DNA from 3 places in the Paenibacillus sp. FSL R7-0163 genome. Region 3 is predicted to be linked to each of the others. Evidence: riboswitches for the same ligand, from Rfam matches in the RefSeq annotation. Region 3 holds a riboswitch; each other region holds the start of a gene.
What was found. Region 3 has a riboswitch for cyclic di-AMP ahead of NST45_RS16250 (KamA family radical SAM protein). Riboswitches for the same ligand answer to the same signal wherever they lie in the genome.
Positions count from the first base shown of each region.

Region 1 (10,960 bases), 2.0 Mb from region 3:
GCAAACGCCCAAGTATTAAAGAAATCAGAAAAGCAATGAAAGCATACAAGATCTAAGAAGGCCCCATATAACTTTTAAGGAGTGCTAATGATGTCTACAAGCGAACAATATACCATTATGCTTTTAATGAGTTCGGTATCACTGGCTTCGGTTAGTAGAATGCTTCCGGATGGCTCCACTTTTATGGATTTCGTTCAAGGCGTATTGACCGGTGTTGCTATAGTGGGGATGTTGGCAGGATTGTGGATGTACAGTAAGGCGCGTAAGAGTAAGGCACAATAGTAGGTACTGAATTTTCGGGGGGGATCCTAACAGCCATTTATGGTTGCTGGGATATCCCCGTTTTTGCGTTGGCAATCTCTTTGTATACGAGCTGATATAGCTAACGGACCCAGCAACACTTAAATGCAACAATCATCGAGATTTGGCAAGATATCGGACACAATAGTCGCTATTGGCATGAAAAACGGTGAATTAGTAGCTCTTTTAACCAAATAGTTGCACTGGAGTCCGATACTATGCTCAAAAGGCGATAAACGTGCAAATAATGTCATCTGGGTCCGTAAGCCTTGCCTTGGTGGAAGATGATTAGGGCCTGCTTGAAGACGATCCGAGACGCTCATCGCTCGGGATTTCTACTGGAGTCCGAACGCCGGCCAAATTTGAGGAAAAGCTTCAATTAAAGGCTCCTGAGTCCGTTAGATGCTTCATGCGCTTAAAGATCGTCTGAATTCTAGTCAGTGACTAAATTATAGAAAGATTTGCGCTCGTTCGTATATCCGCTTGGTCGGTCATCTGCTCCCGTACAGCTCTAAGCTGTGCTTTCAGTGCAGGAACACTTTTTTGCAGAATAATGCTTATTTGAGAAAGAGGCAGCTTTAAGCCGTACCACAATACCTTCACAAGCTGTTCCTCCCAAGGTAATCCCTTAGCCGATAGAAGAGAGCGCCGGGCAAAAGAATCAGCACACTGGCGAATACAAGTGCGGTAAGCGTGGATAGAGAATAACTGAGGGTCGAAGTTATCCTGACGATATATTTTATGAAGCTCTGTGAAGGTGCGGATAGTAACCTTGTCTGCCTCATTAGATTGTTCTAATAACATGGAACTGAGTACGTAGACTTCATTAGTATACTTTTGAACACACTCTGCAAATTTAGCACTGTAGGTGGACACGGGAGGTAAGGGGTCAGGCATGGTGAACACGATCCTTTCAGAATGAGAGATTTGCTTGAATCTATAATATAGAAAAGTAAGAGATGGATTTATTGATAAGATCGGCGGTGTCTGGTTCCGGGCAACTGTGTTTCTGCTGGGAGGCAGTGGAAAAAGCTTTGGAAGGTTTGTAGTAGAGCCGTTCACTTCTGGAATTGCTCCCCCCAGCTGCAACACTGTACAGACGCCCTTGCTGAATATGCCCAGCCAAGGATTTACCCTGGAGCTTGGCCTTTAAATCCTGCAAAGCACCCTGAACTAGCTCAAGCTTAACCTGCTCCCAATCTGAACCTTCGCGGCGGACCTTATCCAGCGCTTCCTCAAGACGGCAATGACAGATAGCCCGTAAAAAAGAACTCCATTTAATGAGATCGAAATTTTTGGTGTTGGCAGAGATTAGACAAGCCCCCCAACTGCAACCTCCCTTACAGGTGAGCTTCAGAATACCATAACGGCAGCCTTCAGCCCCTTCCATTCCATAGTGAATAGGCTCGGGTTCATCCAATACAAATACTTCAATGCGGGATAGTCTGCGCTGGTCCATAGTAGGGTTCCTCCTTAGATTTCCAAAAGCTTTAAGTCTACCTGATGAGTGACACTAGCCTTTTCTACACAGGCGAGCATTTCCATTTTATTCTCACAGACTGCGGTATGCTCTAGCCATAGTCGGAACTTCTCTTTCCGTATAACAGATAGATGTAAGGGAAAGGTGCTGCGGGATCTCAAGACATACCAACCGGCGCTTACATCTTTCCAAGGCTCCTTGAAGGCTGTAAACCACGGGAGTTTTTGATGCGATGACCAATCCTGCTGCTGTTGTTGTTCTCGAATTTTTTTATATATTTCATATACAATCTTAGAGTCTAAACAGTCTTTACAAGAAGAAGGTGTACTGAATTGGCGAAGGGCTTGGATCTGGTTCTGGCCAAATGCATAACCTACAATGTACCTGTGATTATTTTCTTCGAACCACAAGGCCCCGAAACAAACGTAATTTAGACTTATCGGCTCAAGCAGCCCTTGATGTATCCCTAAATAATAGTGCTTCAAAACATTCACCCCATCCAGCGTGCTATCACCTAATAGGCTCAGGTAACGCAAAAACCGCAGCAAGAGGAGGACCTCTGCTGCGGTTTTGGATTACAGGCAGATATACCTGGGCCAAAGCGTGGCGGATCAAGGGTCTCTCTCTTTACGCTTACGAGGTTAGCTGTCGGATTCGGACGGTGAGAGTCGCCCTACCTATTGAGACTTACGCAGTCTCCTTTGGATTCACCCCAAGTAGGCCAGGTGGCCTGATGGTTCCCCCGTTCCCTGCGAATGCAGGAACTCAGCGTTGATTGTTTTTCATGAATTAGATTCAACCCGAATCATACTCTTTTCAAGATTTTCTGTAAAAAACGGAAAATGTTCTTTTAGAGCGATTTTAACCATATCCTGCCGACTACGACTGAAAAACGAGGTAAATAGGTATTTATGGCGTGTTATCGCGCCTCTTTCTCGCTCAACCTCAGCTTCTTGCGTTTCTACCTATAAAGGGAATTTGCAGTATTTTCGCTCTAAAAAGGTGAATAAAATCACATGGGTTATAGATAGCGATTAAACGCTCGAAACTCGAGTAAACAAGAGATATAGAGAGATTAGATATCAAGTAAGCGCTATCTAATGGGAAAATAGTTTTTAATTTGCATTATTTTGGCATCATTCAGGTTTTACAAGTCTTCGTGCATAAGAGTATGATTACTCCTGTTTCAACGACAATCGAATATTTGATCCGCTTAATTTCCGATAAGGAAAGCGGGGGAACCAACAATCGGCAGCCGATGTGAGAGTCGGAAGCTGATTATGGGGTGAATCCTGTAGAGGGTGCGAGTGAGCTCGCATCTATACAGGTAGGGCGACTCTCACCGCCCGAATCCGACAGCTAACCTCGTAAGCGTATGGAGAGAGGATGAGTGCAATGTGACCGCTAGCGAGCCACAGAGGAGATCCTTTGTGGCTTTTTGCTGTGCTCTTAGAAGCAAAGCATTTATGGAGGCCTCCCCCAAGAGGTCGCTAAATTCATCATTAGCGGTATTTGTAAGGCAGCGTCTAATGACGTGACACAACCGAGCTTTAGGTTGTGCCCGAAAATGACGATAGGTCAACATCCTTTCGGAGATTTTCGTTGCCTCCTTGTTGTAAATGAGCAGGAGGAGAAAAAAGAGATGACGGATCAGAATGAATATGTGCTTGTATGTGCGCCTACAAAGGCGGGAGAACATTTCATTAAACTTCTGAAGTTCAGGGGTATTAAGATGGCGGGATTAACCAACAATCTGGCTGAGAAAGCTTTACTAGAGGAGCTCGGAATCGAGCAGGTTATTCTAGTGGATACCCGCCATCAGAGCACTTGGTTTCGCCCATCGTTCCCGGTAGGCAGGGTATATCTGTTTGAGAGCAGCTTTCCGCTTTGCTGCCGCTATATTCAGATGTGCCGTACCTGGACGACACAGCCAATTTTTGTGATTACAAGTTCTATAAATCCTAGATTGGTCTATAAAAGACTTGGTGCGAGCTATGTAATCTATTCCCATAGTGGTGATGCTGATTTTCTAATCGATAGATCACCTCATCAAGGATAATGGAAGGAGTGCGGAAGATATGATGGATCTGTATATGGTGGCTTCGTTAGCTGTAATTTACGGGTTATTTTATGGCTTTATGCGCTGGTGCGCAGGTGTAGTTGAGGATACGGGGAGGGATAAGCTGTGATTCTAGTAATCGCTGTTACCCTACTGTTGTTTATATATCTGGTTTACGCGTTGATTCATCCTGAGAAATTTTAAGGAGGGGCATTCATGGGCATTTTGCAAATAGTCGTCGTAATTGTAATTCTCATCTTGTTGGTCAAGCCGATGGGGACGTATTTATATCATGTATTTTCTAACGAACCGAATCGTACGGATCGCTGGTTTGCAGGCACAGAGAAAGGTATTTATAAGCTGATCGGCCTGAAAAAACGGGACGGAATGTCCTGGAAGAAGTATGCACTCAGCTTTGTTTTAACTAATATCGTACTGGTTGCTTTCAGTTATATTTTTCTAAGATTACAGCGGGGATTGCCGCTGAACCCGAATGGAATTGCCGATATGGAACAGACGCTTTCATTTAATACGGTGATCAGCTTTATGACCAATACGAACCTGCAGCATTATAGCGGGGAGACGGGACTATCGTATTTTTCACAAATGGCAGTCATCACGATGATGATGTTCACGTCTGCAGCGAGCGGATTTTCTGTTGCGGTTGCTTTTGTCAGAGGGATTACAGGACAGAAATCAGTCGGAAATTTTTTTGAGGACTTCGTAAAAGCACATATTCGTGTATTCATTCCATTAGCTCTGCTAGTTTCATTGGTGCTGGTAGGATTGCATGTGCCACAAACGCTCAAGCCATCGCTTGAGGTCACTACACTCGAAGGGCAGACGCAACAAATCGCTATCGGTCCAGTCGCTTCTTTGGAGTCAATTAAACACTTAGGTACGAATGGTGGCGGCTTCTTCGGAGCCAATTCAGCGCATCCTTTTGAGAACCCTAATCCACTTACGAACGTTCTGGAGATTCTCTCTATGTGGATGTTGCCAGCCTCTTTGCCATATATGTACGGGTTGTTCGCTAAGAACAAACGTCAGGGCTGGGTGATTTTCACAGCAATGATGACCTTGTTCGTTCTGCTGCTGGGGCTGAATTATTATGCGGAAACTAAAGGGAATCCCGCTATTAATGCGCTGGGGATCGAGTCTTCGCAAGGCAGCATGGAAGGTAAAGAGGTACGTTTTGGGATCCCGCAATCTTCGCTGTTCACTTCGGTAACAACGGCAGCTACGACAGGTAGTGTTAACAATATGCATGATACGCTGACACCGCTGGGTGGCATTACCCCTCTGGCCCTAATGATGCTCAATAACGTCTTCGGGGGAAAAGGTGTAGGACTAATCAATATGCTGATGTATGCCATCATGGGCGTCTTCTTATGTGGACTAATGGTTGGCAGAACACCAGAGTTTCTCGGGCGAAAGATAGAAGCCAAGGAGATGAAGCTGATTGCGATTGCTATCCTTGTGCATCCGTTCATTATCCTTGTACCAACAGCAGGTGCGTTCTTAACGGGCTTGGGCAACGGTTCCATCACGAATCCCGGATTCCATGGACTTAGCCAAGTGTTATATGAATATGTCTCTTCTGCCGCGAACAATGGTTCAGGATTTGAAGGGCTTGCGGACAATACCACCTTTTGGAATGTTACAACCGGGATCGTAATGCTGCTTGGCCGTTATGTCTCTATAATCGCAATGCTGGCAGTTGCAGGTTCACTGATCCAGAAGAAGCCGGTTCCTGAGACGATTGGCACATTCCGCACAGACAATGGTCTGTTCACCGGAATTCTGATTGGTACGGTAGTGATTATCGGTGCGCTGACGTTTCTGCCGGTCATTGTGCTCGGCCCGATTGCAGAATATTTGACCTTACGGTAGGAAGAGGGAGAACAAGATGAGTACTGTAAAAAGAAAAAAGCTGCTGACGGGACCCATACTCCTAAGCGCTGTAAAGGATAGCTTTATTAAGCTTAACCCGGTGACGTTAATCAAAAATCCGGTCATGTTCGTAGTCGAAATCGGCACGATTATTGTATTGCTTATGGTACTGGCCCCCGGATATTTTAATGCAGAGAAATCGGTAGGCTTCAATATCACGGTGTTGTTCATTCTGTTATTCACAGTGCTGTTTGCCAACTTCGCTGAAGCGCTGGCTGAAGGCCGCGGGAAGGCCCAGGCGGATTCGCTTAAGAAAACGAAACAGGATATCACAGCTAATAAGCTCGTTGGAGGGTCTGTGAAGACCGTTTCTTCCTCCGAGCTGCGGAAAGGAGATATCGTGATCGTCAGTCAGGGAGAACTTATCCCTGGCGATGGTGAAGTGATTGAAGGGCTGGCCTCCGTAGATGAATCGGCAATTACAGGTGAATCTGCACCTGTTATTAAGGAAGCCGGCGGAGATTTCGGCTCAGTCACAGGCGGCACCCGGGTAGTTAGTGATGAGATTAAAGTCAAAATTACCAGTGATCCCGGTGAGTCATTCTTGGATCGGATGATCTCCCTCGTTGAAGGGGCGAAACGTCAGAAGACACCCAATGAAATTGCACTAAATACACTCTTGATCAGTCTGACGTTGATTTTCCTGATTGTAGTAGTGACCTTGCGGCCAATTGCGACTTATCTGGGTGTTGATCTAGATATTCCTGTTATGATCGCCCTGTTGGTCTGTCTGATCCCGACCACAATCGGGGGACTGCTCTCCGCTATCGGGATAGCAGGGATGGACCGCGTCACACAGTTTAATGTCCTTGCTATGTCAGGGAAGGCCGTTGAAGCTGCCGGCGACATTAATACAATGATTCTAGATAAGACCGGTACGATTACTTTCGGAAACCGGATGGCGAGTGATTTTGTGCCAGTTGGAGATGAAACGGAAGCTGAGCTTACGGCTTGGGCAGCTATTAGTTCGCTAAAGGATGAGACTCCGGAAGGACGTTCTGTTATTGAGCTGGCTAAGAAGCTGGAACGCAGCTATGACAGCAAACTTGCTGAAGGCGGAGAGCTCGTAGAGTTTAAGGCTGAGACCCGGATGAGTGGTATAGATCTGCGGGATGGACGATCTGTTCGTAAAGGGGCAGTCGATTCCGTGAAGAAATGGGTACAGTCGAAGGGCGGAGTCATTCCCGCGAACCTCGACAGTAATTCCGATGCTATCGCCCGGATGGGGGGGACCCCGCTTGCTGTTGCGGTAGACAACCGGATTTATGGACTTATTTACTTAAAGGATACAGTTAAGCCAGGCATGAAAGAGCGGTTCGATGAGCTGCGAAAAATGGGAATCAAGACTATCATGTGTACAGGGGACAATCCGCTGACCGCAGCTACTATTGCCCGTGAAGCAGGGGTAGATGATTTTATTGCAGAGAGTACACCTGAGGATAAAATAGCGGTTATCCGCCGCGAGCAGAACGAAGGCAAGCTGGTGGCAATGACTGGTGATGGTACGAATGACGCACCTGCCCTCGCCCAAGCTGATGTGGGCTTAGCGATGAACAGCGGGACCACAGCCGCTAAGGAAGCAGCAAACATGGTTGATCTGGACTCCGATCCCTCGAAGATCATTGAGGTTGTAGCTATTGGTAAACAGCTACTGATGACGCGGGGCGCGTTGACAACGTTCAGTATTGCGAATGATATCGCTAAATACTTCGCAATTATTCCGGCAATGTTCATGCTCGCTATTCCTGAAATGGAAGCCCTGAATGTCATGGGATTGGGTTCACCTAGCTCGGCAATTATATCTGCATTAATATTTAATGCGATTATTATTCCGCTGCTGATCCCATTGGCGATGAAAGGTGTCTCGTATAAAGCGATGAGTTCTACGAAGCTGCTGGGACGTAATATTTTTATCTATGGTTTAGGTGGGGTAGTCGTTCCTTTTGCGGGCATCAAACTTATTGATTTGCTCGTAAGTGTATGGATATAACAACGGATTAACTAATCATTGAAAGGGTGAGAGCATCGTGAATAACAGAAAATCGATTGCGGACGCTGAAGAACAGTTGTCATCATCGAAGGGTGCTAATTTCTTTATTATATTACGGCTATGTCTAGTGTTTGTTGTTCTTTGCGGAGTGATTTATCCTCTGACTACTACAGCGATTGCTCAAGTTCTGATGCCATCGCAAGCAAACGGCAGTCAGCTGAAGAATGACGCTGGAGTTGTTGTGGGTTCAGAACTCATCGGGCAAAGCTTTACGGACCCGGCGTTATTCCATGGCCGTGTATCCAGCATTGATTATAAAGCGGAAGCTTCAGGCTCCAATAACTACGGCCCATCCAACCCGGATATGCTGCAGCGGACGAAGGATTCCATCACACAGTGGCAGCTGGATAATCCGGATGTGCCTGTAAACAAGCTGCCGGTTGATTTAGTAACCAACTCGGGTTCAGGTCTTGATCCGCATATCACTCCTGCGTCGGCAATTGTGCAGATTCCCCGGATCAGTAATTTGACCGGGATTCCAGCCACGCAGCTGGAAGAGCTAGTGAATAAGCAGACCGAAGGTCGTGATCTAGGGCTGTTTGGTGAAGAACGGGTAAATGTTCTGAAGCTGAACATGGAGCTGCAGAAATTAACGAACAAATAAATATAGCTAATATCCCTGCCCGATTGTTCAAACTGGGTCAGGGATATCTTGCTTTCTGGCATAGAAGAGTGAATGGATGAACGGGTTATTAAGGAGTGGTCTTGATGGGAACATATCGGAGGAAGACGCCGGAGGAACTGCTGCTCTCTATCTATGAGCTGCATCGTGGACGCCTGAAGATCTATATAGGTCCGGTCAGTGGATCAGGCAAGACCTATCAGATGCTGCGTGAGGGTCAGGCGCTGAAAGCACAGGGCATCGATGTTGTAATCTGTGCGGTTTCAACCAACCAGAGTCCAGAAACAAGGGATCAGCTGGGTGACTTGGAACGGATTCCAAGTATTCATTGGTTTCAGAAGGAGATCGAGAAGAAGGATCTGGACGTGGAGGCTATTGTGGCACGTAATCCAGAGGTTGTACTGACCGATGGATTGGCTCATCATAATCGCGAGGGTGCGGAGAGATCAACTAGGCTGGAGGATATCAAATATTTATTGGGCTGTGGAATTAGTGTCATCACAACTGTAAACGTATACGAGCTGGAGGGCGCAGCAGATCTAGCGCGGAAGTGGACGGGGATTGAAGTGGAATATTCCTTGCCTGCGGAAGTGCTCACCCTTGCAGATGATATCGTTCTAATTGATGTGACTCCGGAAAAGATACTTCAACGTTTGTCCGAAGGACATTTGGGCAAGAAGCAGCGGACTTCGCTTTTTAACAAAGGGAATCTAAGCAAGCTGCGGGAGCTGGCGCTGAGAATGGTTGCGGAGGATGTTAATGGCTCGCTGGAGAAGCATCGGGAGGAGCAAGGATTGCTGGGGGCTTCGGGGATTGCCGAAAAAGTGTTGGTGTCCGCACAGTATTATTGGAATGGCTCGATTCATATCCGCCGTGGACAGCAAATCGCTAAGCGGTTAAACGGAGATCTGGCGGTGGTATCCTTCTGGAAGCAGGGCCTGACGCCCTCTAAGGAAGCAGCAACCTTCAAGCGATCCCTATGGAAGCTGACTGAGAAGATTGGGGCCTCGATGGAGGAGATTTCTTTTCGCTCGAAGAGGGAGATTCCGGGACTTCTAGTGAAATACGCCATCCAGCATAATATTACCCGTATCGTTATGGGACACTCCAAGCAAACGGCGTGGCAGGAGCTGTGGAAGGGTTCGATTGCTAACTCATTGTTAAAACAAATCCGCGGAGTAGATGTGTTTTTCGTGGCTGATCGTGCTGAGCGTGAGGGAGAACGCGTTCTTCCTACCCGGCAGAGCCGAAATGAGCGGAAAGCCGATGCCTATCACAGATTAAGCAGTCAGGAAGTAAAGGATAAAATCGATGCCATTCGTGGGGGCACATTTAAAGTGTACATTGGTGCTGCTCCCGGAGTGGGCAAGACTTATAAGATGCTGCGAGAAGGAAATGATCTCCTAAAGAGAGGGATCGATGTTGTTATTGGACTACTAGAAACGCATGGACGTAAAGAAACCCTTGAACAGATCGGTGATCTGGAGATCCTTCCGCGACTGAGTATTGACTATCGGGGGACTGTCCTTGAGGAAATGGATACGGCAGCTATCATTAAGCGTAATCCGGAGGTCGTACTGGTAGATGAACTGGCACATACCAATATGCCGGGCAGCAAACATAAGAAGCGGTATATGGATGTTATGGAGCTATTGGATGCAGGGATCTCTGTAATCTCCACAGTGAATGTTCAGCACTTAGAAAGCTTGAATGATGCTGTAGAACAAATTACCGGAGTTAGAGTTAGAGAGACTTTCCCAGACAGCATTCTGCAACGGGCCGACGAGGTTGAACTTATCGATGTATCTCCTAAAACACTGCAAGAGCGGATGAAGGATGGGAAAATATATGCGATGACCAAAGTGGATCAGGCGCTGGGGGCTTTTTTCAAAATCGGCAATCTAATCGCCCTCCGTGAACTGGCGCTGCGGGAAATTGCTGATGATGTGGATGAACGTCTGGAGGCCTGGGAACGTGTCGGGTCGCTGCGGGGACCTTGGCGGCGGCAGGAAGTGATCTATGTGTGCATCACCTTAGGAGATCATGCGGAACGTCTGATTCGGCGAGGTTTTCGGATTGCCTATCGTCTAAAAGCTTGCTGGTATGTTACGTACGTACAGGAATATAAGCAGAGCGGGCCTTCTTACGATAAACGAATTAATGATTTGAAAGAATTGACGGAACGACTGGGTGGAACGTTTAAGATGATTCCTAACGTGCTCCCGGCACGAGTGTCTTCCTTGCTGCTTGAAAGGTCTCAAGCCTTACAGAGCACACAGATTATTATCGGCCAATCTCAACGCTCCTGGGTACGTAAATGGCTGCGTGGGGATGTCACTAAGCAGATTCTGCGTTCGGCCAGAAATGTAGATGTACTGGTCGTGGCAAATCTTATGCGTGAGGAACCTTAAGCTTTAGAACAATGAAAAAAGGGGATTCCTAGCCAAGTGGCTGTTGGAATACCCTTTTTTTGTATGCATATATCAAGTGCTAAAT
Region 1 covers NZ_CP150224.1:5,580,225-5,591,184, reverse strand. The annotation lists gene NST45_RS24535 (ABC transporter permease) at 1-56, shown strand, start outside; gene NST45_RS24530 (hypothetical protein) at 88-282, shown strand; gene NST45_RS24525 (hypothetical protein) at 745-1,197, opposite strand; gene NST45_RS24520 (hypothetical protein) at 1,238-1,759, opposite strand; gene NST45_RS24515 (hypothetical protein) at 1,774-2,328, opposite strand; cyclic di-AMP (ydaO/yuaA leader) riboswitch at 2,397-2,561, opposite strand; cyclic di-AMP (ydaO/yuaA leader) riboswitch at 2,981-3,170, shown strand; gene NST45_RS24510 (hypothetical protein) at 3,423-3,839, shown strand; gene kdpA (potassium-transporting ATPase subunit KdpA) at 4,056-5,732, shown strand; gene kdpB (potassium-transporting ATPase subunit KdpB) at 5,749-7,782, shown strand; gene kdpC (potassium-transporting ATPase subunit KdpC) at 7,838-8,446, shown strand; gene NST45_RS24490 (histidine kinase) at 8,551-10,875, shown strand.
Region 1: it holds a riboswitch for cyclic di-AMP, as region 3 does, so the genes downstream of both, NST45_RS24510 (hypothetical protein) here and NST45_RS16250 (KamA family radical SAM protein) in region 3, are expected to answer to the same signal.

Region 2 (10,960 bases), 2.4 Mb from region 3:
GACGCTGACCGATCTGCGCACGACAGAAGGAACTTCGCTAATGCAAAGAGTGCAATATGTCCAACCTGATGACGGCAATATCAACGATAGGACGCTCCTAAAGGTACATCTTCCTCAGCCTGTTAATGGTGGGGAAAGTGTAACACTTAAGCTTCAGTATGAAGTCCAGCTGCCCAAAATCTTTGCACGCATGGGTGCTTCAGGCAACTTCGTTATGGCTGGGCAATGGTTCCCTAAGCTTAGTGTATACGAGCCGAGGGGCACACGCGGAGTTAAAGAAGAAGGCTGGGACCTGCATCAGTATCACGGGACCTCTGAGTTTTACAGTGATTTTGGCATTTTTAATGTAACGATTGCCGTCCCTTCCAACTATACGGTGGCTGCGACCGGATTTCCTGTAAAAAATGCCAAGCTCAAACAAGATCAGAAAATATATCAGTTCTACGCCGATGATGTCCACGATTTCGCTTGGGCCGCTTCCCCTGATTTTACAGTAGCTGAGGAAGCCTTCTCTACGCCGGAGGTGCCTGGAGTACGAATTAAGGTGTATCTCGACCCACTACACAAAGATTTAAAAGAGCGTTACCTTCAGGCTGCCAAGGCTGCCCTGACCTACTTCAGCAAATGGTATGGTCCTTATCCCTACTCTACGCTGTCTATTGTCGTCCCACCTAAGGAGGGCAACGGTGCTGGAGGAATGGAATACCCTACCCTTATTACAGCCTTTGGGGCCGCGGATTCTTCTCCAGATACCTCACTTGAAAGAACCGTCATTCATGAAATCGGCCATCAATACTTCTACGGTATGGTAGCCAGTAATGAATTCGAGGAGGCCTGGCTGGATGAAAGCTTCACTTCCTATGCCGAAGACAGACTTATGGAGCAAGAATACGGTATCAAGTCTAATTTGCCTTTACAGGCCAGCCTGGTGACTATACCTGAGCCGTTAAATCTGGAAACGTGGAAATATGCAGGGGCGGATTCCTATAGCCGAAATGTTTATATCCGCGGCAAGCTTGTACTTAAAGATATCGAACGCCAGGTAGGTACCAAAGCAATGAACAACATCATGTCCTCCTACGCTCGTAAGTTCCGTTTCCAGCATCCTGCTACGTCAGATTTTCAGAAAGTCGTTGAGAAGGTAACCAAAAAATCATGGCAGGCCTATTTCGATGATTACATTTATGGTGATGGAGCGCCTGACTTCTCAGTAGATACGATTACTTTTAAAAAAAATAACAGCGGCGATGCTCCAAGCTACGAATCATTAGTGAAGATTTCAAACAAAGGGAGCCATTACGTTGATGTTCCCGTGAAATTTACATTCGCCGACAGCTCTTCGGTGCAGCGGGTCTGGAACGGTGAAGGAGTAGAGACTACGTTTCAATTGTTAAGCGATAAGCCTCTTCTCTCTGCTGAGATTGACCCTGAACATTCCATCTTATTGGAGAGCAAACATCTAAACAACTTTAGGCTGGCGGAAATAGAGCCCAAGACGCTCTCTCGCTGGACATTAAGTGTAACTAAACTACTTGAAACCGTGCTCGGAACTCTTGTCTGGTGAGGTGAATGATTGTGAGAACATCGATAACCCGCGGCTGGCAAAGCATGAAGGAGCAATTTTATATTTTAATTCTGCTCTTCATCTACCGACTGCTCTGGGGCTACTTTATGTATGGTTTCATCCGATCTGCTATTATTCCAATTCTACTGCGCTATCCGGATAAAGACGCCGGAGGCAGCGGTATGGGCAGACTGTTGTATTATATCGAGGGACAGTTCAGCTTGAATACGGACCCTGCGATACGCACTTGGTTATGGATGCTTCTGGCGCTTGTTGTCTTGCGACTTCTGCTTTCCCCTTTCATAAGGGCAGGATTGCTGCATGAGCTCCACCAGGAGCGAAAGGGCGAGCGTGGACTGTTCTTTTTCCCTGGCATGAAGATCTATGGACTACCTGTCTTAGTCTTTAGCCTAATCGAATGGGTGCTGACCCTGCTGCCGCTGTACTGGCTTGCTCCAAAAATGTACGGGCTGTTCTTATCCTCTTTGTTTAACTACGCTTTGTTACTTCATTTAGTACCATACGTATTGGCATGGCTTATATATATTTTTATCGTGCGCCTGTTTCTTCTATATATGCAGTTTGGTTACACCGGCGGTACAGGAATGTTCTCCTCCCTGTTCATCTGCTTGCGGTCACTGATTCCTGCTATAGGTGTTTCCATTGTACTTGGTGCGGGAGGCCTGCTCTTACTGCTAGTGTGCGGACTGACGGGTCTGTTCTGTCCCGGCCTACTGGCACTTATAATACGGCAAATCTCACCACTACCTTCTACGCTCTTAAAAATGTGGGGAATCTCTGCACAATATCATCTATGGCGTAGCAAAGCATTTCCACAATAAATCAACCTTATTTGACATAATAAAAAGGTCCCAATTCCTGTATTCAGGAGCTGGGACTTTTTCTCATTACGGATAACTTAAGAGTATTTGCAAAATCGTAAAAGCTCTGTTACAATAAGTCCTGTGCTATTAGTAACAATTTTGTAATCAATTGAAACGATTCCTACATAACTAAATGTATTTATCGTAAGTGTAACTGTCGAAACGTCATTCTCTGGTGCTTAACACGCCTAATTCCTTTGCACCGGGAAGTGGGGGAACCATATTTTGGGTGAATTGATCTCGCTTTACAGGGATCATAGGGAATCTTCTACCGAACCCTTAAGCTAACCTCGCAGGCCTTGGAAGGAGTACATCTTTTGAAAAGACATAATTTAAGAAAAAAATGCGTCGCTGCGGCGCTAGGACTTGTAATGGCGTTATCTATTGGTGGAGGAAGCGCCTTTGCCGACTCTAAAATGGACTCTGTAATCTCAAAAACTATTGGAGTTGCCTATAAAACCGGAGGTACAAGCACTGCCGGATTTGATTGCTCTGGATTTACAAAGTATGTATTCAAGAATGTGGGGCTTACTTTACCTCGTACATCAAAAGCTCAATATAGCGTTGGAACTGCTGTATCCAAAAGCAATCTGCGTTCTGGTGATCTAGTGTTCTTTAACACACTTGGCAATGGAGTATCCCATGTCGGCATTTATGTTGGAAACGGAAAATTCGCACAATCGTCCTCTTCGCGTGGAGTGACCATCACTTCACTCAGTCAGGCCTACTGGGCCAATCGTTATGTTGGCGCTAAAAGAGTAATGAGTACTTCAGCTTATCAAGCTGTAGCCTTCGATTGAAACCTTCCTCACAACTATAACCTCACAATTACAACTATATGAACCTGAATCTGATTATGCCCGTAATCAAATTCGGGTTTTTCTTTATTCCATAATATATTTTTACACTATTAGAGCCCAATTGAAACACGTTTATTTGATAAAAATAGCAATTATATTAAAAATTAGGTCATTATTAACGCTTACATATGCCTTTCTACCGTAAAAATGCCAATTTTTCTGCATTAATATGTTAAAAACGATTGCCAAGCGGCTTTCTGTTTGTTACAATTAGCGCAGTGAGATTTTAGTAACATTTTTGTAATCATTAAGTTGTTATTTACAAAGGTTTTGTCATGTATTGATTACAAGCTAATCCTAATCAACAGTATGAGCCGAGTTTCCTAACTATTAGGAAAACGGGGGAACCAACTTTGGGTGAATTGACCTCCATTATATAGAGGGGTCATAGGGGACCTTCAACCGAACCCTTAAGCTAACCTCGTAGGCATTTGGAAGGGGTATACACTTTTGAAGAAGAAGTTAGCAGCAGCAGTACTAAGCTTTTCCATCATCCTCACCATCGGAGCAGGAAGCGCTTTCGCAGATTCCAAAATGGATAAAGTGATTGACAAGGCCATCGGTACTAAATACGTATCCGGCGGTATATCCACTAACGGATTTGATTGCTCCGGATTTACAATGTATGTGTTTGATAAGATTGGCATTAACCTTCCACACCAATCAGGTTCCCAATATCAAATGGGCACAGCAATCTCCCGTGATGATATAAGAGCCGGAGATCTTGTATTCTTCAATACAAGTGGCAAAGGTGTCTCCCATGTCGGCATTTATGTCGGTGAAGGTAAGTTCGCACACGCTTCTACCTCACGCGGTGTTACGATTAGCTCTCTGAGTGATAGCTACTACGTGAAACGCTACGTTGGTGCCAAGCGCATTATGAGCACAGACGCTTACCAATCGGTTGCTGCTGAATCGGAAGACAATGATGATGTGCAATAAGTAACGTACATAGGCTCTTTTCCAAGGTAACTCTTGGAGGAGAGCTTGTTTTTTTGTCTTATTACTTATTTACCCCTCTCATAATTTGTAAAACATTTCTCTCATATAAAGTTTCTGAGTCGAACCTCCCCCATTTTGTATATAATTAGTAATATAGCAATGTCCTCGTGAAAGGAGATCGATGACTTTATGATAAATCCCTCGGTAACTTTTCATGTAGTTCCTATGGAGGCAATTCACGGAGAAGCTATTTGTAAGTGGAGCTATACGCCTCCATATAATATTTATGGCTGGATGCGGTGGGAGCAGATGCAGGCTCTTGGCATCGAGTTTGGTGATCTGCAGCTCCGGGAGGAACAATATATCTCCATATTAAATGAACAAGAGGTATTGTGCGGATTCGCACAGTTGTTCCCGATGGAAGGAGTCGTTCGTTTAGGAGTTGGGATGCGCCCCGATCTATGCGGCCATGGTTTAGGCAAACTATTCGTGGATGCCATCGTCCAGACAGCCTTGAATCGTTATCCTCATCGTGAGATAGATCTAGAAGTCCTGACCTGGAACCAACGCGCCATACGAACTTATCAAAAATGTGGATTTACGATTACAGATACGTATGAACGCCGCACACCTACAGGAGATAAACCTTTTTATTGCATGGTCTATGACAAATGATATTAAATACCATATATTTCATAAGAATGATTGTATTCTCGTTCATTTTTTTGTCACAAACCCTATGATAACGCTTCACCATAAGCTATAATGTAGGGAGCAGCTTACATAGAAGGGACGAATTGGGATGCAGAAATGGATCATGAGCGGTTTGTTTTTTGCCGCCTGTGCCTTTGCGGTAGTACTCATGTTTACACTTCCGGGTAAAGAAGAGGTAGCGGAAGAAAATAAGCCCACGATGCCGGTAGTTCAACTGGACGTAGCAAAGGCAGAAGCAACCGTGAAAGCCAGCTGTATCACCTGTCACGGCGATCAGCTTCAAGGTGGAGTTGGACCAAGTCTTCAGAATGAAGGCGGCCAGCATGACGCTGAGGAAATCTACAGCATCGTCACTAAAGGACGTGGTCAAATGCCTTCCTTTAAGGAGAAGCTAGCGCCTGAAGAGATCGCCAACGTCGCACTCTGGCTCTCAGAGAAAAAGTAACCAGCCAAGCAACCAAAAACGCCCGTGTATGAGATAGGTGACTATCTGTGCACGGGCGTTTATTTTATGATTTTGGCTAAACTAATGATTTTTTTCAAAGGCTTCATTAAATTCATGCGCCTCTCGAAGATCTAGAGCTGTAATCCCATCTTCTTCATTAGATTTCAGGCGCAGGGTAACTGTTTTATAATCAATCGTAATATGTGGATGGTGATCGAAGGCTTCTGAAATCGTGGCTACTTCATCAACGAACGCAATGCCCTTCATATATTGGCTGAACATATATTTTCGCACCATAACATTATCTTCCAGTTTCCAGCCCTCCAGCTTGGTGATCTCCTCACGCAGTTCCTCTTCCGTAAATAACAATTCGTTTCCTCCCTTACAAAAAATTGCAGTAAAGTGCGTAGTTCCCTTTACTTGTCTTAGGCGTTAAACAAAACATCCCTTAGCTTCTGAGGTCCAAGGGATGTGCCAGGATAAAGGCGATATTTTCGATTAAATGTATTCACAAATCCCAGCGATTATAACTCGGCTTTATCAATTTTAACACGGGCTACTAACTACGGGCAAATTACGTCCAGACGTCTCCTCTGCCTAAATCAAAACTACTGAAGCCAAATCCTCTTCGCCAACTAGAATATTAATGCGGTGCGTGTCCTTATCGTAAATAATTACGCCGCTCCCCACTTCAATCATAGGTTCATTACCCAGCGCGAAGAAAAGATCCTCAGCCAATGCTTCCCATACCTCCAGCTTTGATTCTTGGGGTAGTTCCTGCCACTCGTCCGGATCCATCTCAAAAAATAAATATCCATCGGAAATTCGTCCGACGGCTTCGGTCAAATCGGTTAGAATTTCACCGTAATCTCTACCATGCTTTACACCCACGTATATCACTCCGTTTTCTTCACAGATGAATAATTACTTACCTTATCCATTATAGCCGAAAAAATGACTTCACAAAAAACCGAATGATGTCGATAAATAAGAATATACGTTAATTCGGTTTCGCACAGAGTGCCCTGCCGCTGTTTCAAGGATGATATACGCGGCATTGTCGGAACACATCTTAAATCTCACGGACGAGGTGCAAAATGGAAATTTCAACAATAATTGGTTTAATTTTTGGTTTGGTTGCTGTAATCTGGGGCATGATCCTCAAGCACGCTCCACTTCATGCTTTGGCCACACCCGCTGCTTACGTTATTATCTTGGTGGGTACGGCAGCTTCTATTTTCATGGCCTTTCCTTTCAACGAGGTCAAAAAGATTCCAAGTCTGTTCAAAATGATTTTTATCAAAAAGAAATTAATCAGTAAACCCGAATTAATCACTATGTTCATGGAATGGGCTTCTATCACACGGCGTGAAGGTCTGTTGGCTCTAGAATCAAAGGTCGATGAAATAGAAGATAACTTCCTCAGAAACGGCATGCGGATGATTATTGATGGAAATGATCAGGATTTTGTCCGCGATGTCCTCATGGAGGATATCCACGCCACAGAGGATAGACATAAAGCAGGAGCCCTCATTTTCTCACAGGCAGGTATGTATGCTCCTACCCTCGGGGTGCTCGGGGCGGTTATCGGTCTCATCGCCGCTCTGGCTGATATGAGTGATATGAACAAACTGGCTGCGGCAATCGGGGCTGCCTTCATCGCCACATTGCTTGGTATCTTTACAGGTTACGTATTATGGCATCCTATTGCTAATAAGCTGAAACGTCTCTCCAAACAAGAAATCGAAGTTCGAATGATGATGGTCGAAGGTCTTTTGTCCATACAGTCCGGTGTATCTACTATTGCCATCAATCAGAAGCTTGCTGTATTCCTAACACCTTCGCAACGCGTTAAGTTAAATGAGAAGGACGGTGGATCAGGTGAGCAAAAAGACTAGACACGAAGAGCATGAAGAACATGCCGATGAATCGTGGCTGTTACCTTACTCCGACCTCATGACTCTTCTGGTGGCTCTGTTCATCGTTATGTATTCTATGAGTGCAACGGATGCCAAGAAATTTGAAGAGATGAGTCAGGCCTTCAGTTCCGCACTTAATGGCGGTACAGGTATTCTTGAAGAGCGGGCAGCAATGCCTAGTAAGACTCAAGAAGATCTAGGGAAAAATGATAAGATGGGTAGCTCTACTTCCAAGAAAGCTGAAGAAGCAGAAATGGCAAAGCTACGACAAAAGGAACAAGAGGATTTAGAGAAGCTTAAGAAACAATTCGATCAATATATTAAGAGCAACGGCCTAACTGATCTGCTCAGTACGAAGCTTAATCAATCTCAGCTAATGATTACGATCAGTGATAACGCATTGTTCGCTTCTGGCCAAGCCATTGTTAAGGATGATTCGCGGCAATTAGCTAAATCCATCTCAACGATGCTGCAGCAATTCCCGGATTATGATGTAGTAGTGCAAGGGCACACCGACGATATTCCGATTTCTAATAGCAACTATTCATCCAACTGGGATCTGAGTGCGGATCGGGCACTTCAGTTCATGAAGATTTTGCTGCAGAACACGAATTTAAATCCACGCAAATTTAGTGCGATTGGATACGGCGAGTATCATCCTATTTCCGATAATGACACAGCTACCGGTCGAAGCAAGAATCGCCGGGTAGAGGTTTCCATTATTCGAAAATATCAAGAAACCAAAGAGTTTACAGGGATTGTTCCCTCTGCTGAATAAGTGATTTCGTAAGGTAATAAAAAGAGCTGTCCAAAGGTCTTAGACCCCGGACAGCTCTTTTTTTTGTTGCAGTACTACATTCTATATGGAACTGTATTATTGTAATGACACTCCTACAGTAACTCGTAGTTCAGCGTAGCTCCAAGCTCTTTCTTCTCATCAGCAGACAGCTCACGCCATTCTCCCGTTTGCAATGCCCCCAGGCGAATATTCATAATCCGAATGCGTTGCAGCTTTCGAACCTCATACCCAAAAGCGCTGCACATACGACGAATCTGGCGATTTTTGCCCTCTGTCAAAATAATACGGAAGACACGCTCCGTAATACGCGTTACCTCACAGGGCAGCGTCTTCTCGCCTAATATTTTCACACCGCTGGACATGCCGGTAATAAAAGAAGGCGTAATGGGTCTGTCCACGGTAACCACGTATTCTTTTTCATGCCGGCCTTCCGCCCGCAAAATTTTATTAACGATGTCGCCATCATTGGTAAGCAGGATTAATCCTTCCGAATCCTTATCGAGACGACCAATCGGGAATATACGCTCATGATGACCTACAAAATCGACAATATTCCCCTTGATATGCTGTTCTGTGGTTGATGTAATCCCTACCGGCTTGTTTAGAGCAATGTAGACCGTCTGGCTTGAGGTTTCAAGCGCTATACCATCTATTCGCACATCATCGCCCGGAACAGCCTGACTGCCCAGCACAGCAGGCTCTCCGTTGATCGTAACTCTGCCGGCATCCACAAGCTTGTCTGCTTCTCGGCGTGAACAGTACCCTGTCTCACTGATGAATTTATTAATTCTCACGTTGTTCTTCACTCCGTTCATCCTTAATGTTAAGCCAAGGTGTACCCCCTCCAGCTGCAGGCAGCTTAATCATAACGGTTGTCCCCCGGCCAACTTCACTTTGTATTTCCAAATGACCCTTATGAGCCTGAATAATACGCTGGCTAATCATTAACCCAAGACCAGTCCCCGATTCCTTATTCGTGAAGAACGGTTCACCCAGCTTAGGCAGCACGTCCTCTGGAATCCCTTCACCCTGATCTTTGATTACTATAAAGACGCAATCCACAGAGTTCCACAGTTCCATTGAAATGACGCCACCCTCAGGCATAGCCTCAATTGCATTTTTAACAATATTAATGAATACCTGCTTCAGCTGGTTCTCTTCACAATGTACAGTAGCAGGTTGTTCAGAGAATTTCGTACTAAATTGAATATCATGTAGATGAGCGAGACTATCCAATAGAGAAACTACATCACCTAATATGTAGCGAAGATCTTTTTCCTGAAAATGAACGGCTTGCGGCTTAGCCAGGATTAAGAATTCACTGACGATAAGATTAATCCGCTCCAGCTCGGATAACATCAGCTCTACATGAAGCGGAACCAAGAGCTCCTTCTCCTGTTGAAGCTGTAGAAATCCTTTTAATGTGGTAAGAGGGTTACGAATCTCATGAGCTACTCCTGCGGCCAATTGGCCGACTGTAGTTAGTTTCTCAGAGCGTCTAAGCAGCTCCTCCATTCGATTGCGTTCCGTCATATCACGAGAAACGTGAATAAAGGAATGGGGATAACCCTCTTCATCTCGAATTATCGAGGTACTAACGCTAACCTCAACTAATGATCCGTCCCGTTTAAGTCTCACTGTCTCAATCGGCGGCAGAACTGCACCATTTCTTAACGCGTCCAGCCGCTCTTCCTCTTGCTTAAGCGCTGTCGCGGGTACAAGATATGGCATATTGCCGATCACTTCTGTTGCACTCCATCCATACAGCTCCTCAAAGGCCCTGTTAGTGCTAGTGATTCGTCCCTCCATATCCAACGTATGAATCGCATCAGACGTCCCGTTAATTACGGATTCCAAATGCTCCTTAACCGCCCGGTTCTCTTCCAGCGTCTGCTTAAGACGATTGGTGCGTTGCATAAGATGAGAAGTCATAGCGTTAATCCGCAAGGCTAATTGACCTAACTCATCACGAGAGGTTACCTTTAATGGAGGTTCGAACTTACCTCGCGCTACATCATTGACTTTGGCAAGTATAGCCTGAATTGGACGAGTAACAAAACCTGAAAGTATGTAACTACATAGCAAAAATAATGCCAGCAACAACAGAGACGTAGTCAAATAATTGGCTAATTGTTCATGAACTACGGATGAAATCACAGAATAATCCAAAACTACACCGATTACGTAGGGCTCCATTTTAGGATTCTGAATAGGGATGAAGCTTTTAAGCACTCTTTTCCCATGTACCCTCGTCTCCAGTGTAACTGGCTTCTGCTTCTGCTGAGCTAATAGAATGGCCGCTTTATCTTGCTCCACATTACCATAAGTATAGGTACCGAACTTAATTGGGCGGTTGCCAAGTTTCTTTTTAAATGCATCGCTTCCATCGCCCGCCATACTCGCTAAACCAAATGTTGTTGGATTAAATCCTGTAAGCTCTAAAATCCCTGGATTAACTTCTTTGGTTCGCTCTACAATTTGATCGGGATTGGTGATTTTGACATATTCACTAGCCGCAGTATTGAGAATAACAGGATTAATGATGTAATTGCTTGCTTCATCATGATAATAACCCCACTTCTCAATGAAATCGGGATTGTAGGTTGAATATTCAAATGGGCCTGACCAAAAATGATCCAATGCCTGACCTTGTCCCACAGTGACTTCCTGATTATCAAATAACTCCAAAAGGGCAAGGTACCAGTACCCCCAACCTTGAGTGGACATTCCAATATCAATAGGATTTGATGCCTTTGTCACCACGATATCATTATCAGTCTTTACCAGAATTGAAATATTAGACACGCCCAACTTGGAAGTTAGGGCCTTAAGT
Region 2 covers NZ_CP150224.1:6,053,285-6,064,244, forward strand. The annotation lists gene NST45_RS26555 (M1 family metallopeptidase) at 1-1,564, shown strand, start outside; gene NST45_RS26560 (hypothetical protein) at 1,576-2,406, shown strand; cyclic di-AMP (ydaO/yuaA leader) riboswitch at 2,624-2,762, shown strand; gene NST45_RS26565 (C40 family peptidase) at 2,820-3,248, shown strand; cyclic di-AMP (ydaO/yuaA leader) riboswitch at 3,611-3,753, shown strand; gene NST45_RS26570 (C40 family peptidase) at 3,798-4,250, shown strand; gene NST45_RS26575 (GNAT family N-acetyltransferase) at 4,440-4,925, shown strand; gene NST45_RS26580 (cytochrome c) at 5,053-5,409, shown strand; gene NST45_RS26585 (4a-hydroxytetrahydrobiopterin dehydratase) at 5,491-5,778, opposite strand; gene NST45_RS26590 (hypothetical protein) at 6,007-6,300, opposite strand; gene motA (flagellar motor stator protein MotA) at 6,507-7,307, shown strand; gene motB (flagellar motor protein MotB) at 7,291-8,106, shown strand; gene rluF (23S rRNA pseudouridine(2604) synthase RluF) at 8,220-8,921, opposite strand; gene NST45_RS26610 (sensor histidine kinase) at 8,911-10,960, opposite strand, start outside.
Region 2: it holds a riboswitch for cyclic di-AMP, as region 3 does, so the genes downstream of both, NST45_RS26565 (C40 family peptidase) here and NST45_RS16250 (KamA family radical SAM protein) in region 3, are expected to answer to the same signal.

Region 3 (10,960 bases):
CCCGTACATTTTATTTTCTTTAGTGTTTGTTATGAATTTGTCTAATTTACTCTTAAATAAATCTGGCTGATGTTTATTGCTTTGGATCGTGTCGATCCGAACTCTTTTATAAAGGGGGGGAAAGGCCCGGAAATTCTCATATACTTGCCTGTCCTCTTTTAGCCTTTGCTCTATAATCTTATCTACTATAAAAGAATCAGGGTTCATATCAGGAAGTATCCGTTTTCCTTCAGCACTCATTAACCCCAGCTTTTCGAGGCGGCGGACCCGTTCTTTGTTCAATTCAGTCCAAGAGCTTTTTTTACTTCGGGGAGAGAGTCTTTGCGCCAGCTCTGTTTCCGAAATTTTCTTTTTCACTCCATCGATCCATCCAAAACACAAACATTCCTCAACTACGTCCAAATATAGCAACGTTTCTGGGTTTGGCGTCATACAAACGAGTACCCAACAAGATTGTTCAGTCTTACAATTCTCCTGCAGCCAAACTCTTAAATCTTCTCTCGTTTTTACTGTAATTAGATTTTCAATCTCCATAATTAAAATACAATTTCCTTTCTAGGTATGGAGTGGGGCAGATTGCCCATTAGTGTTTAAATAGCTTCCGCTGTTACCTGATACCAAAAAAGAGAATAGTCATTCATGGTGGAAGCGTGGCCTAACTGCCGTAACATAGTAGATACATTGCCTCTATGATAAGTCCCGTGATTGGCGACTTGCAACACAATTTCTGATAGGCGTGTTTGGCGGATTCCGGCGAATGGATTGTCAAGCAGAATGGTTTGCTCCAAATCGGATTGGTTGTGTAACCATGCTTTGTATTGTTCTGATAGCTGGGCAAAGATATTTACGTATTCATCCACAGAATCTAGAATGCTCAAATTTAGCGGGATACTTTGTTGAAAAGCCTCTGGCATGGCAGTGCCTGTTAATACAAGATACCACATCGTATCAACCGCATAGATATGGCTAAGGGCATGAGCGATGGTGGGAAATGGGCTGTTCACTTCTTGACTTAGCACAGAAGGCGGGAGTTCCTTGATTCTCCCCAGGATAGTTTGGTTTGCCCATGTGTGGTATTTAAACATTTCTACTGGATAATTTGTCATTCGTACATTCTCCTTTTGAATGGTCATGGATTTGTTTTTTGTTACTGTAGTTAATATAAAAGAAGAAGTATGACATCAGACTGTCATACTTCTTCATAAAGTTTGAGTGTGTTTTGAAGCTGCTCTTTTAAAATACCTCGCAATGCAGGGGGTTCGAGGACTTCGGCGCCGCTGCCAAAACTCAGCAGAATGGACCAAAGCCAACGTGCTTCCAATGGCTTATACACAGGAATTCGCATCGTCATGCTTTTATCGGAATGAAATTCCTTGTCGACTTGATGAAACTGATCCAAAGCTTCTGCCAAAGCCTCAGGGCCTACCCGGATCACTATTTCCTCCACCTGATCTGCCCTGTTTGAACAGCCAGCCTCTTTGGGTACCTCATGTTGCGAATGAAAGGTATCCTGCGTCAGGAACAAATTCAGCATCCGGGAAAGTCGGAACTCTCGATAGTCCTGCCGAGCCCGGCAATAACCATAGATGTACCAGTTGCTATATTTAAAATGAAGCTTTACTGGTTCCATTTCACGGGTTGTACGTTCATTTTTTACACTGATGTAATCAAAACGGACAACATTTCGTTCCGCTATAGCCGCACGTAAAAGAGGAAGTGCGTCAGGATCCGTACGCCGGGTTTCAAGATCCACCGCGAGACTAGAAGTCTGTGGCTCCGTTCCTATCGTTTGCAGCCGTTCAATGGTTCCTTGCGTATGCTCATCTTCAAACACGGAAGAGAGACTGTTAAGTACAGTAATCAGAGAAGTGACATCATACGAACGGAGCAGGCTTTTATCCATTTTATATCCGTCCATAATGCCATATCCACCTTTAGTACCCTGATACGTTACGACCGGGATGCCAGCGGCACAAATCACATCGATATCCCTATAGATTGTTCGCTGGGAAACCTGAAACTCTTCAGCCAGCTTGGAGGCAGATAAAACTTCGTGGTTCAATAGCTTGTAGATCATAGAAATCAATCGTTCCAATTTCATGTGTGCATTCCCACCCATTAGTTCATTTCGTGTTACAGCGTGATTATATCATAGATTTTTTCGGGCTAATTTTGGGAGGGAGGAGTTTTGTTGTTGGTGATGAAGAAATATCCTATGACAGAGTCTGACAGAGCCGATTAATTTATTTACAGATTAAATCCGCAGGCTCTGATAAATGATTAACAGAAATAATAGCATCGTTTTTTTTCACAGGTGGGGTCCAATATTGCTCATTCCCAGGCAGGTCATCGAACCATTCGGCGTCCTTTGGACAATCTAGAATCATGAATTTTCCGTATTCCTGATCTCTGGATTGATGGTATTTGAGATAGGCTTTCCCGTTATCAATGGCGAGAATTTCTATTTTTCCTGAGGTGTGGCTCATGGATAAGCGTACTCTTTTGCCAAGTCCTGAGGTTCTAGCTTTGGCTTCTTCTACAATTTGATAGACTTGCTCGAGCGGTAATACGAAATCCCGGTTTCCGGCAACGGGCCGGTTCACAAAGAAGTAGTAGGGTGTAACGCCAGCCCATGAAAGTCGGTCCAGTAGTTCCCCTAAAATAATGGGATCATCGTTGATGCCTTTGAGGATGGGAGTCTGATTTACGACAATTGCCCCTGCGTTGTGGAGAGCTTTAAATGCTTTTTTGGCTTCAGGTGTGATTTCACGAGGATGATTGATGTGCGCCATAACATAGATTCGTTTGTCTTCGGTAGAGTAAGTACGAATCAGCTCCAGCAGCTCTTCGTCTTCAGAGATCCGCATCGGATTAAATACGGGTATCTTCGAACCTAGTCTAATGATTTTAACATGCTCAATGCTTCTTAGATTTTCAATAATGGATCTTAGCTTCGGTGTGGAGAGAATTAAACTGTCCCCGCCCGTAAGAAGTACGTTGTTAATCTCCGGATTCTTTGCGATATACTCCAAGCCCGGAGAGACATCAGCCATCGCCTCTTTCACGTCATTTCGAAACAGACGCTTACGGAAACAGTAGCGGCAATAAGCCCCGCAGACCTCGGATACAATCAGTAGTGCAGTGGTTCTATACTTGTGCTGACAACCAGGTACCACATAATTCGTGTCCTCATCGGAGGCGTCCCAGCGCCCATACTCCAGCAGTTCACCTTCGTTAGGAATAACCAGCTTACGGATGGGATCTTCTGGATCATCCCAGTTAATCAAAGACAGATAGTAGTCATTTACACGAAAAACAAATTTTTCTGTAATTTCTTTCAGATTCTCTTTTTCCAGCTCAGACAACATAGCTATTTTGTTAATATCCGTGAAGTACTTTACCTTTTGCACGTACATCTCTCCTTTGTCTCGTAGTGTGAGAAATGAGGGAGCCTTAGTGTCAAAGGCCAATCTACTGCCAGCAGGGTCCAAAAAAAGCACAAAAAGAGACCCTTAGCAAGGGTCTCTGGTTATGTAAATAACATGAAAAGCAGACCCATCCACTGCTGACGAGGTTAGCTGACGGACTCGGGTAAGATGGTACCCTACATTCTAATGCTCAATGATTCGCCCCAATTAACTGGTTCCCCCGCTTTTCAACTGTAAAAGTTGGAAATTAAGCGTAGATAAAGTATACCCTATGAAGTTTTGAAAAGTCAAAAGAGAATCCTAGATTCACCTTCAATTGCTAGCGCTACTTCCGCCGAGTAGTTTAGGCAACAACGTTAGCAGCTTCTCCCGGGTTAACGCATCACTGGAGTTCCATTTGCTTCCGTCGAGCAGATAAACATGTCCCTGACGTACTGCCGGGAGACTGTTCCAAAGTGAACTGTCTAGTAGTCGTTCCATTGCAGCTCGCGAGTCTTTGCGTTCCGGAATGAACATGAAGATATGATCTCCGGCGTAGGCAGGCAGTCGTGTTGGATCCACTTCGGCGAACCCTAACTCTTCGTCCAATATGGCCTGAATCTCTTCGGTCGGTTGTAAACCACATGGGGCATAAAGCGCAGTGGAGAATCCGGACATTCCCATAGCATATAGATGATCTCCATGATCATAGACCAAAGCAGAGGCGGTTTCTCCAACTTGGAGAGTTGTCGAGTAAAGCTGCTGCCACATGGCTGCGTTTTTGATTGTGAATGACTCCAGCCATGCTTCCGCTTCGCGCTGTTTACCTAGCCAACTGCCTAATGTCCGCATTCGGTTGTCGAGAGGCGCAAATGAATCAAAGGTGAGTGTCGGAGCGATACCAGAAACTGCTCTGTAGGCTCTTTCATCACTATTTGCCAAAATGATCAAATCTGGGTTTAGGGAAGCGGTCAACTGCGGGTCCAGTGGAAACCCGACGTTGGCGAGCTTCTTAAGTCGATGTTTATAGACGCTGTTCCGGGCGAATGCTTCATCTCCACCGATAGGCTTTACACCTAACGCGAGAAGGTCGCCAAGTGTCTCGCCATGATAGACAATACGTTTCGCTCGTTCAGGAATTTCCACCTCATGACCCGTCCAATCCTTGACGGTAAGCTTACGACCTTGCTGATGTGCATATTGTCCGGGTGTAACTCCTGTTTTTTGCCGAAAGCGGCGGCTGAAATAGTATTCATCCGAGAAGCCGACCAGTCTGGCGATTTCCCGCAGTGGTTCAGTCGATTCCTGCAGGAATCGTTTGGAATGATTAATACGCAGATCCGTCAGGTATTCAAGCGGCTTTTTACCCGTAAGCTGTTGAAAGATCGGTGTATACTGCCAGATCGATATCCCCGCCCGTTCAGCCAACTGCTTCACGGTGATACTCTCTGTATAATGCTCCTGAATGAATGTTATGGTCTTTTCTACGGATTCCGTAGGACTTGGCAGGTGTTTGGAAGGGTAATTATGCTCAAAAAGTAGCAGCAGCAATTCTTGGAATTTTAATTGTCGCTTGAATTGTTGTACATCATCGGTATTATTCCTGTTCATGAGCAGCTCTTCGACTAGTCGGATTACCTTGGTGAACGGGTGCACAATTAACTCCCGTCTGCCGGAAAGCAGCTCTCCAGAATATCGTTTAGGATGCTTGGTTGTATAAATTGCTGTAAAGGTGATGAGGTAATAATACAACGTCAGCTCCTGGTTGTTCGTACTATAGGAGATTCCAGGAGATAGTAGATAACATTTATCCGTACTTAGTATCACGCTTTGATCATCGAGGTTCAATTGTCCGTTCCCTCCAGTAAATATGAGAAGGGTATAGTCCTGGGTTGTACGCGTTATAGAGCTTGAATCGGCAGCTTGAATCATCAGTTCGGCCTCGTTTAGCTGAAATAACAGAGAGTGGAGTGGGGGGCAGGACGATGATGTATGCAGCATGGGTTCAGCCTCCGTTCATTTGGTGAGAATGATTATCAATGAATTCATTGTATATAAAAAAAAGAAGCATATCAACAGCTGTTGACATGCTTCTTGCAGTTTTTTATCAGCCTTGTGTTAAACACTTCATCTCGGAAGGTTATTTCATATTCAATAGCTGTGGAATTTCGCCAAGCAGCCATTCTCTTGTTGTCGCATCACTTGAAGTCTTCATGATGTCTTGTGTATAGACATATCCGTTCTTGACGGCAGGAAGGCTCTTCCAGATAGGGCTCTTTAATAGATTCTCTGTGGATTGTTTTGCTTCTTCTGCCACTGGAGTCAAGATGAATATCCGGTCTCCGGCATATTCTTTCAGGACTTCCATGGATACTTCCTGGAACCCTTTACCTTCATCAAGTATCTTCTGAATAGCTGGAGTTGCCTTGAAGCCATTCTCCCCATAGAGTACCTGTGAAAGTCCGGTTGCTGCCATTATAAATAGTCTGTCTCCTGGATAATAAGTGAAGACCGCAGCCGTTTCGCCCTCTTTCATGCCTGCGGATTTCAATTGCTTCCACATGTTCTCTTCAGCGGTTTTATACTGGGCAAGCCATGCTTCTGCTTCAGTCGTTTTACCAACAATTCCACCAATGTCCAGCATACGTTCCTGGAGTGGGGCAAAGGTATTAAATATTATCGTTGGTGCAATTTTGGAGAGCTGCTCGAAATCAGCTTCATCTGTGCCCGCATAGATGATCAAGTCAGGCTGAAGCTCCAATGTTTTTTCCAGATTGATAGGGAAGCCTACATCCTCCACACCTTGCAATTGATCTTCAAAAACCTGGCCTTCCCCCATAGAAAGAGGATAACCTACCGCCTGCACACCAAGTGCAAGCAAATCGCCATAAGTTTCTCCAGAATAGATAATTCGCTGCGGATTCACTGGAATCTCTACAGTATGTCCTATGTAATCTGTATAGGAGCGGGTAGTCGCTGCAGCTTCATCTGTACTGCTATCTGAGGGTTCTGCTGAAGGTGCCGCGGTTGCAGCGGAAGAGTTCCCGGTTGCGTTCGCCGTACTATTGGCAGAGGATTGTTCCTTTGAGTTTCCGCACGCCAGTAGCAATGTACTCAGCAAAAATAGTACACATACCACAGCGAAGGACTGTCTTACCTTGTTCATATCTTATTGCCTCCCTATTATATGTAACGACCACCAATAATGATAATCATTCTCGATTAAAAACTATCATAAATTAAAGCCTCTTTTTACTCAATGGACAAAAAATAACCCCGTAATTTGATTTGTACAATCAAGTAAAAAGGATGTGGTTGAAATTATTTTAAATTATTTTTAGCTGCTTGGAAAAATACTCTAAATAACAGCAATGGAAAGAAAGAGAGGGAGCTTGCCTTCATAACAAACTTGGCAGAAGGAATCCCTTGAAGCACATAGGATTGTGGTGTTTTTTTGAATCTGATTATTGTTATGTATTAAGATGTTCAGGTGATGCAAAAATTCAGGGTTGTCCGCATTGATTGTAATCGTTATCATTACGTGGCATGTTATCTACCGTGCTTGACGTCAGTAGAAGGGCTTTGTTATGGTTTTTATAGTCAAACGCAAGCCGAAATAGCTTTTTGTAGAATATGCAGAAGGTTTTGCGTAAGATATTCTAACCAAACATAATACGAGGGAGATGGTTGATTGTGATCAAAGGAATTATTTTTGATTTTGACGGAACGATTATCGACACGGAGACTGCTTGGTACACCGCATTTAACGAGGCTTATGCAGAATATGGAGTGGACCTGACGCTTGAACAATATTCCACCTGCATCGGCACGAGCTTGAACAGTTTTAATCCTTATGAATATTTGATGACTGATCTTAAGCTCGCAATTGACAAAGAAGAGTTCAGCAAGGCTGTTAAACAGAGACACAGCAAACTGATGGAGCTTGAAACAATAAGACCAGGTATTCAGCATTATCTTGATTCTGCCAAGGCAGCTGGACTGCGCATAGGGCTGGCCTCAAGTTCTTCCCTGGAATGGGTGGAAAAATATCTGAATCAATTGGGTATTCGCGAGTATTTCGAATGTGTTCGGACTGCCGACCATGTGGCAAAAGTGAAACCAGATCCGGAGCTATATAACCAAACGTTAGCTTGTCTTGGAATCACAGCTGATGAGGCGGTTGCTATCGAGGATTCACCGAATGGATCTAAGGCAGCGGCAGCAGCTGGCATCCGTTGCATTGTGACGCCTAACGAAATTACTAATTTTCTTGAATTCGATAAGCAGCACCATAAAATTGATAATCTAAGTCTTCTTGAATTTGATCATGTAGTTACTCAACGTTGCTTCGTATAGAGAAACCGAGAAACTGAGTTCAAATTAAAGGGGGATACCAAATTGAGAGCCGTACACTTTGGAGCGGGCAATATTGGCAGAGGATTTATTGGGCCTATGTTGTCGGACTCCGGTTACAACGTTTGTTTCGTCGGAAGAAATAAGAGTAAAATTGCCCAATTGCAAAAACGTGGCCAATATCCTGTCACCCTAGCTAACAAGAACCGGGACAGCTTTATCGTTGATAATGTTACAGCGATCAATCTGAATGATACTGAGGACGTTACTAGAGCTATAGCAGAAGCTGAAATTGTGACAACTGCAGTCGGAATATCCGCTTTACAAGATATTGCTGAGACCATTGCGCAGGGCATCGAACGAAGGCTTGAAAACAACAGAAATCTCACCCCTCTTCATATCATCGCCTGTGAGAATGGGATTGGAAGCAGTCAGAAGTTGAAAAAATCTGTTTATCGATATATGAAGCAATCCTTCAAGGAGCTTGCTGACCGCAATGTCGCTTTTCCCAATGCGATGGTTGACCGGATTGTACCTATGCAGAAAAATACAGATTCACTTGAAATCCTCGTTGAACCCTTCAGTGAGTGGGTTATTCCCCGCAGTGGAATGATTGGTAACTACAATGAAATTAAAGGCGTCCATTATGTAGATTCGCTGGCGCCATACCTCGAACGGAAGCTATTTACTGTGAATACAGGTCATTGCAGTGCAGCCTATTTTGGATACCTGGAAGGTTATACTAGCATTCAAGAAGCGATGTCTGATCCCGAAATCAGAGCTCGTGTTCACGGGGTGCTTAAGGAAACAGGGACCTTATTGGTGCATTTATATGGCTTCAAGCCCATAGAACATGACCGGTATATAGAAAAGATGATGGAACGATTCACTAACCCCAACTTTAACGATAAAATTACACGTGTCGCCCGCTCCCCGCTTCGCAAGCTTTCACCTAATGATCGACTCGTAAAACCGGCAATGCTTGCTCATGAACTTGGTTTTGAGACCTCACATTTAGTCTCAGCTATTGTTTCTGCACTTTATTTTGATTATGAAAAAGATCCAGAAGCCTTACAGCTTCAAGCGGACATCCGAAACCACGGGCTAAGTGAAGTCATTGCTACACAACTAAAAATCCCTACGGAGCATCCGCTTCATGGTCGCATTATTTTGGAGTCCAACAAATTACGCGCGAGATATCCTCATAGGACTAGAATGAAGACAGTAAACGTCAGGGTACCCTACTTTTAATATAAATTGATGGTTATAAAACTATAAAAGAGTGTTCTCTGCTGGATGGGCAAGAACACTCTTTTTATAGGTTATGAAGTTCTGTAAGTGTCCCTAATCCAATTCAATCCGCAGAACAACCGGAGTCTCACTGCGAACCGAGGTTGTTTTTATAATCAGGGCTTCATCGGTTCTTTCCCATGCAGGTTGTTCCTCAAAACCTAAGATTTTGATCTGTTTAATCATCCCATGGAAGTGAGCAGAGTTTTCTTTAAGGGATTTGATTTGCACTATACCGTTGTTTGGATAGACAAGAACATTAGCGTAAAGATAACTGCCTTTTACCGTAAAGCGGATATCTTCATTGGTGAAAATCTTCGTGATCCCATCTGTAAACTGACCTTCAACGATCTCTGTAGGGCCTTCCCCGAAGGTGCGCCAGTAGGTCGTATCATAGATTGCTTCACCATTCACCTTTAGCCATTCTCCGATGCCAAGCAGAATCTCCTGATCCTGAGCTGGAATGCTGCCATCCGCTTTAGGGCCTATATTCAGCAGCAAGTTGCCGTTTTTGCTTACGATATCTACTAAATCTCTGATAATTTCTACGGCAGATTTATAATCATTTTCCGGTGTATAACACCATGAATTTTTAGCTACTGCTGTATCCGTTTGCCAGAAATAAGGTTTAAGCTCAGAGAAATGACCTCTCTCAATATCTGGGATCGCTGAGCCAAACATGAAGGCATCATGCTTATAATTGATTGCAACCGGAGTTCCCCATTCCTCTCCCTTGTTGTAATAGTAAGCAGCGAACTTTTTGAGATAGGGTTTGAAGGCGGCTGTGTGAATCCACCAGTCAAAGTAAAAGATTTTCGGCTGATAATTGTCTACCAGCTCGCAGCAGCGAATCAACCAATCCTCCAGAAATTCTTGATTGGGTGGGGAGCCGAATAAATCCTGATGATCGGGTTCGGGCATGGATGGCCAATAGAGATCTCCACATACAAGCGGTTCATGGATATCGGAATCAAATTCCTTGCCATGAGACAGGAAGAACCAGTGCTCAGCTCTATGGGAAGATACACAAAACTCTAATCCCTGCTGCTCAAAAGCGTCTTTCATTTCCCCGACTAAATCCCGCTTGGGACCCATCTCATATGTGTTATAGTGGGAGTAAGCGCTCTTATACATTTGAAAGCCGTCATGGTGCTCTGCAACAGGCATCACGTATTTGGCTCCAGATAATTTAAAGAGATTGGCCCATTCCTCAGCATTGAAATGCTCAGTCTTGAACAAGGGGATGAAATCCTTATAGCCAAAGGTTTTATGCTCGCCATAAGTAGCAAGATGATGTTCATATTCCCGTGAACCCTGGATATACATATTTCGGGGATACCACTCATTGGCGAAAGCCGGAATAGAATAAAGACCCCAATGAATGAAAATACCAAACTTAGCGTTCTCATACCACGTGGGCACTTGAAATTGACTTAGTGAATCCCAATCGGCTTTGAATCTTCCAGTTGCAATCGTATCTTCGATTACTTTTAAATATTTGCTTTTATCCACCATTTTGCAATCATCCTTTCAAACGTTTATTTCTTTTTCATTGTAGTGAATGGATGTGGGAATCAAAATGTAGGACATTAACTTTTAGATGTACAAAACTAACCTGATAAGGCGGAGTAAGGGATGGATAACCATGTTTTGCTTACTAATTATTTATCCAATTTAAAGGTTGATTTATTTATGGCTGATTACAATCTTTGTGGCCGTGACTGGAGAGATCTCGACTATACACCTGACTATAGCAAGTTTTATTTTATTTGCGATGGGGAGGGTTGGTTAAAGATCGGGGATCGAGAATATTATCCGAAGCCTGGTCAGCTTTTTTTGATGCCTGAGGGAGTTAAGCAATCTTATTCTTGCATAAGTGATCAACCCTTTGAGAAGTATTGGTGCCATTT
Region 3 covers NZ_CP150224.1:3,625,191-3,636,150, reverse strand. The annotation lists gene NST45_RS16265 (YdeI/OmpD-associated family protein) at 1-534, opposite strand, end outside; gene NST45_RS16260 (DinB family protein) at 591-1,106, opposite strand; gene NST45_RS16255 (YafY family protein) at 1,190-2,101, opposite strand; gene NST45_RS16250 (KamA family radical SAM protein) at 2,244-3,410, opposite strand; cyclic di-AMP (ydaO/yuaA leader) riboswitch at 3,551-3,692, opposite strand; gene NST45_RS16245 (AraC family transcriptional regulator) at 3,741-5,408, opposite strand; gene NST45_RS16240 (ABC transporter substrate-binding protein) at 5,548-6,573, opposite strand; gene NST45_RS16235 (HAD family hydrolase) at 7,101-7,763, shown strand; gene NST45_RS16230 (mannitol-1-phosphate 5-dehydrogenase) at 7,806-9,011, shown strand; gene NST45_RS16225 (alpha-L-fucosidase) at 9,105-10,565, opposite strand; gene NST45_RS16220 (AraC family transcriptional regulator) at 10,686-10,960, shown strand, end outside.